One region of the Paenibacillus sp. FSL R10-2748 genome, then DNA from elsewhere that is predicted to be linked to it. Evidence: riboswitches for the same ligand, from Rfam matches in the RefSeq annotation. Region 1 holds a riboswitch; the other holds the start of a gene.
The links. Region 1 has a riboswitch for magnesium ahead of NSS66_RS07340 (DUF1003 domain-containing protein). Riboswitches for the same ligand answer to the same signal wherever they lie in the genome.
Positions count from the first base shown of each region.

Region 2: linked by a shared signal. The riboswitch ahead of NSS66_RS08090 (DUF1003 domain-containing protein) and the one ahead of NSS66_RS07340 (DUF1003 domain-containing protein) in region 1 are both predicted to bind magnesium.

Region 1 covers NZ_JBBOTK010000002.1:200,801-203,949, forward strand. Annotated here, with positions in the region: gene NSS66_RS07330 (NucA/NucB deoxyribonuclease domain-containing protein) at 1-166, opposite strand, end outside; gene NSS66_RS07335 (discoidin domain-containing protein) at 410-1,258, shown strand; gene NSS66_RS07340 (DUF1003 domain-containing protein) at 1,411-1,965, opposite strand; M-box (ykoK) riboswitch at 2,279-2,451, opposite strand; gene NSS66_RS07345 (hypothetical protein) at 2,822-2,992, opposite strand; gene NSS66_RS07350 (hypothetical protein) at 2,989-3,149, opposite strand, start outside.
Region 2 covers NZ_JBBOTK010000002.1:343,005-346,153, reverse strand. Annotated here, with positions in the region: gene NSS66_RS08095 (helix-turn-helix domain-containing protein) at 1-274, shown strand, start outside; M-box (ykoK) riboswitch at 728-900, shown strand; gene NSS66_RS08090 (DUF1003 domain-containing protein) at 1,212-1,766, shown strand; partial or broken gene NSS66_RS08085 (hypothetical protein) at 1,920-2,181, opposite strand; partial or broken gene NSS66_RS08080 (NucA/NucB deoxyribonuclease domain-containing protein) at 3,019-3,149, shown strand, end outside.

The DNA of each region.
Region 1 (3,149 bases):
CCCTAATGTGTGCTCCAGTTTCAGGATAGCGTGAACTTGGGAACTCCAACGTATACCCAGTTGCTGCTTGTACACTTCTCGAAACAGGTTCAGCATAAACACCTTGTACGGAAAAGATAGCTGCCAATAAGAATACGATTAATCCTCTTGCGATTCCTTTTATCATATGACACCTCCATAGTTTTAAATCTTCTCTATACTAAATGGAGAGTCATGTCGAAGTATCGCATATGTTGTCACATAATAAAATAAAGGTGCTACCAGATACATATAAGTTGAGCCTTATGCTCTTCGAAAATTTAAATACATTATTAAACTTATTTTTGAATATATAGACATTAATGTTTAGACAACCCTTTTTGAGTTTTGTATGCTTGGTGAGCAAATAAAACAAAAAGGGGATTTATACATGAGGAAAATAATCACATCTCTATTATCCATTATTTTTTTAACAATATGGTTTGCAGGTTCATCTTTCGCTAGTTCAAGTGAGGAAACAAACCTAATACCTATAATGACATCCAATACAAGTCCTTCCGGTATTGCAAGTGCAAGTTCTGCTTGGAGTAATGATCATCAGCCATACAGTGCGTTTGATAGAAAACCTAATGATACCGGTTGGTCGACAATTACAGATTCTAAGACTGGCTGGATTGCTTATGAATTTGAGAATCCTGTAGTTGTCAACAAATATGTGTTGACCCCACGTGTATCCAATATGGAATATAAAAGAGAATCCCCAAAAGATTGGACTTTTGAAGGATGGGATGGTGTTTCATGGGTTGTTCTCGATACACAAAAAAATATTACTAGCTGGAGCCAAGATGAGAAAAAAGAATTCTCATTTAGCAATGAAACGAAATATAAAAAATACCGTTTGAATATCACTAGTAATAACGGTTATGTAGTACTCACACTTGGAGCCTTCGAAATGTACAATGCATTGCCTGTAACACCAACACCAGATCCTACGCCAACTCCAGATCCTACACCAACTCCAGATCCAGAACAGCCAACCGGTGACCGGGCAATCTTAGTTGTCACTATGGATACCGGTTTGGAGAAAGAATTCGATTTGAGCATGAAAGAAATAAACTCTTTCATTTCTTGGTATGAAGCAAAACAAGCAGGCTCAGGTACAGCATCGTATGCCATTGATAAGCACAATAACAACAAAGGTCCATTTAGTAATCGCAAGGACTACGTAATATTCAATAAAATACTCACGTTTGAAGTGAGCGAGTATTCAACTAAATAAACAACAAGAAGGACTCTATCCGGCTACGTGCCAGTGGAGTCCTTCTTTACATCTACTCTAAATTCAAACTGCTTACGGAAGAAATAATATCTGTTAATCTGAATCGATTCAGGTGAAAACTTTTCTACGGGGCCTCTATATAATCCAAAGAGTCATTTGTGTTCTTCATTCGGTTGTTTTAGAACAAGTAAGAGTTTTTTAATCTCAATCAGTTCGCCTTCGATCCGATGAAGGTGGCTCTGCATATCGTCAATCTCTTGTTCGGCTTTGTAGTTGATCGCAAAGTCAATGATCGATTCATGCTTATCCCTTGCAGTTTGGCGGTTCTGACTCATCATAATGACCGGAGCCTGGAATGCTGCGATAAAGGACAAACACAAGTTCAACAAGATAAATGGAGGTTCATCGAAATGAAAGCGAGTAAACGGCAAGCTGTTCAAGAGTATCCAGATGGTCAGAAAGATAGCAAAATAAGTAATAAATCTCCAGCTACCGCCGAATGATGCAATCCGATCCGCAAGACGATCTGACCAGCTTGTCGTTCTTTGGTACGCTTCATCTAAATGAGAAAGAATGCTATTTTCGTAACTATCGACTAGCCGATCAATACGACGAGTATTTTCCTGATTCAATTCAATATCAAAGCCTTGAATATGAGCAGCATTTTTATTTTGCTGCTTTTTTTGAAAAAAATTCATTTTTGACATGTCAACTGCCTCCTTGTTTTAAGGCAGTCGGGCCCAATACTACCCCGTAGGAGAGGAGTAGCAACCATACTCAATTACGGTATCTAGTTTTAACCCGACTGCCAATAGACTCACCGGTTCTGGATCCGGTTCAGACGAACTTCGACTACTCATAGAATGGTTCAACCCCTCTCCCATTATCATGTTGTGGGCTCCATATTTTACTGATCACACTGGAACCATATCACTGCCAATACCTAACACATTGAAATAAAAAAGCCCCTCAGCTCAACTGAAGGGCGTCGTTCTGCATGCAAGATAAAGCATGCAAATATCCGATTCCCCCAAGTCGAGCTTTAGCACTATACGACGTAAAAGAACCAAAGTTCTTTAGCCACATTAAGAAGAGCCTTAATCCGGCAATTCCTGTTATACCCATTGGCATCTTTCGATGTTTCCGGGCAGTGGCTTATGTTCGTATAGGAGCCTCACCTAACGAGGACATCAATATTTCCTTAGCAAGCATACTGCTGTCCAAATGTGCTGTCAACCCAAATATATTTACTATATTTTACATGTATTTCGCCTGGTGACAGCGACGCTGGCACTCCCCCATATAATGCAAAAATAAAAAGTCGTTGTGCCGCAGGTGCGGCAAACAGGTGGTCTACAACTTACACCATATCATCACTCAACGGTTTTACTACATATACTCTTTCCTGGCTTAATGCAGCTGCAAATAGTTCTATATCTGACTTTAACACTTTATATGTATGGTTCATGCTGATCACCTCAGAGTAGTTATTCGGTAATTGATGCTGTAATTCCTCTAATAAAATCAATGCCTGCTGACCGTAGCTGGTCAGCAGGCATTGTGTTATTTTTCTCGTTTTGACAATGCAAAATTGATTATTTCTCCAATTACGATTCCAGTCAAAATGATATAAAACACCATAGCATTTAACTTATATCCCATTGCATAAAATATCCCTATACCTATTGCATATCCTAGCAGAATGCCTAAATAACGTTTTAAAAATTTGTTCATGGAGTACATCCGATAGGGTATGGTTGCGAACTAAAGAACTTCCCAGAGTCAGCCGTACCAATTACTTTGCTTCGTGAAGCATCTTGATAGAACACCGTATGATTAGCGTAAGGAATAGCTTCACATTTTCTAGGATACGAATATTGATAAATAGTGT
Region 2 (3,149 bases), 140 kb from region 1:
AGTGATACCGGATTATATCGCGTGGTTTGGTTACGAATTAGGTTTTTATTATTTATACCGAGGGAAGTACATTGATGGCTTTAAATATTTGATGAATGCAATGGTAAAGTCACATATAATAAATAATGAAACTTACTTTATAAACTGTATGGGGTTGTTTGTTCGTTTTCAAGCCCATGCAGTTCCTGAAACTAAAGCTGAGTATTTCAATTTTATTGAAAGGGTGTGGGAAAACAATGTTCAAAAAAATGGTATTTTTAGTCATCGCGGCTAGCTTTTTGTTTATTGTTACTATGCCGGACCAAGCCTTTAACCACCACCATAGTATTCAGCCTAACGTTACCATTGGAGGATTTTAAAGAAAAAGCTCTGCTAACCTGATGGTCGGCAGAGCTTTCTTTAGTGCAGGAATTACCACACACGGCAGAATAACTATCTGAGGTGATCAGCTTGAACCATACATATAAAGTGTTAAAGTCGGATATAGAACTATTTGCTGCTGCATTAAGCCAGGTAAGAGTATATGTAGTAAAACCGTTGGGTGATGATATGATGTAAGTTTTAGACCATCTGTTTGCCGCAACTGCGGCCCCACGACTTATTATTTTTGCGTTATAAGGGGGAGTGCCAGCGTGGCTGTCACCAGGCACAAACACATGTGGAATATAGCAAATATATTTGGGTTTGACAGCACATTTAGACAGCAGTATGCTTGCTAAGGAAATATTGATGTCCTCGTTAGGTGAGGCTCCTATATGAACATAAGCCACTGCCCGGAAACATCGAAAGATGCCAATGGGTATAACAGGAATTGCCGGATTAAGGCTCTTCTTAATGTGGCTAAAGAACTTTGGTTCTTTTACGTCGTATAGTGCTAAAGCTCGACTTGGGGGAATCGGATATTTGTATGCTTTATCCTGCATGCAGAACGACGCCCTTCAGTTAGCTGAGGGGCGTTTTTATTTCAATGTTGTAGTATTGGCAATGATTTGGTTCCAGTGTGATCAGTAAAATATGGAGCCCACAACATGTTAAGGGGAGAGGGGTTGAACCATTCAATGAGTAGTCGAAGTTCGTCTGAACCGGATCCAGAACCAGGGAGTCTATTGGCAGTCGGGTTAAAACTAGATACCATAATTGAGTATGGTTGCTATTCCTCCCCTACGGGTTAGTATTGGGCCCGACTGCCTTAAAACAAGGAGGCAGTTGACATGTCAAAAATGAATTTTTTTCAAAAAAAACAGCAAAATAAAAGTGCTGCTCATATTCAAGGCTTTGATATTGAATTGAATCAGGAAAATACCCGTCGTATTGATCGGCTAGTCGATAGTTACGAGAATAGCATTCTTTCTCATTTAGATGAAGCGTACCAAAGAACGACAAGCTGGCAAGATCGTCTTGCAGATCGGATTGCATCATTCGGCGGTAGCTGGAGATTTATTACTTATTTCGCTATCTTTCTGACCCTCTGGATACTCTTGAACAGCTTGCCGTTTACTCGCTTTCATTTCGATGAACCTCCATTTATCTTGTTGAACTTGTGTTTGTCCTTTATTGCAGCATTTCAGGCTCCGGTCATTATGATGAGTCAGAACCGCCAAGCTGCAAGGGATAAGCATGAATCGATCATTGACTTCGCGATCAACTACAAAGCCGAACAAGAGATTGACGATATGCAGAGCCACCTTCATCGGATCGAAGGCGAACTGATTGAGATTAAAAAACTCTTACTTGTTCTAAAACAACCGAATGAAGAACATAAATGACACTTTAGATTATATAGAGGCCCCGTAGAGAAGTTTTTACCTGAATCGATTCCGATTAACGAATCTTATTTCTTCCGAATCAATTTGAATTTAGAGTAGATGTGAAAAAGGACTCCGCTGGTATGTAACCAGTATGAAGTCCTTTGTTGTTTATTATTTTGTTGAATACTCGCTTACTTCAAATGTGAGTATTTTATTGAATATTACATAGTCCTTACGGTTGCTGAATGGACCTTTGTTGTTATTGTGTTTATCGATAGCAAAGAATGAAGGGCCTCTACCAGCATCTTTAGCGTCATACCAAGCAATGAATGCACTGAGTTCTTTTTTACTTAGATCGAATTCCTTATCAAATCCATTGTCCATTGTCCATTGTTACAGTCAGAATAGCTCGGTCGCCAGTTGGTTGTGCTGGTTCGGTCGGCTCAGTAGGTTCAGACGGATTAGGCTCAGGACTTGGTGTTGGATTTGGCGTCGGTGTTGGTTCAGGTGTCGGTTTAGGATCTGGTGTTGGAGAAGGTTCCGGTGCTGGTACTGTATCTTTACTGTTGAAAAAGTCAAGTTCGCTTATATTTATGTCTTCACCACTAAGTGAATAAAGAGTGACGAATCTAACGCGTTCTACTTTTTTTTCATTTGGAAGCTTCTTCAGTTCTCCATTTCCTACGTTGGTTTCAAATATGCCTATATAACCTGTGTCTCGGTCGTAGAAACTAATTCTTAAATTTTTAGAATCACTTTTAAGCTTGTAAGAATCAATAGTTCTATCTGTACCTAAATCAATCATAACCATCTTATCTTTAGGAAGTAAATAGTTTGTTTCTTCATTGTTATCTGTTATAAGTGTTGTACTTGCTTTGCTTGCATGGGGTCTTCCTATAAAATATATGTCAGGTATCATTGCATCAACACTTTTTCCGTTGGCATAACCTCCCGTATAGGCACTCACTGATGACAATGGGAGGAAAATAGTAATAAGTAAAGTGAAGCATAAAATTAAATTGAGCTTTCTTTTCATGTATAAATCCCCTTTTTGTTTATTTGCTCAGTAATCATACAAAATTGAAAAAGGGAGTCTAAACATTAATGTCTATATATTCAAAAATAAGTTTAAATGTGGTTTTTAATTTCTGGAGTAATGAGCTCTGCCCGAAAACTGGTATGAGTCCTTTTTATTATGTGACAATATACGCGATACTTCGACATGTCTCCCAATATAGTATTGAGAAGATTAAATACTATGGAGGGTCGTATGATAAAAGGAATCGCAAAAGGATTAATCGTATTGTTACTGGCAGCTATCTTTTCCGTACAGGGTGTTTATGCTGAACCGGCAGCAATCAACCAACAAGCAGCAGTTGGGTATACGCTGGAGTTCCCAAG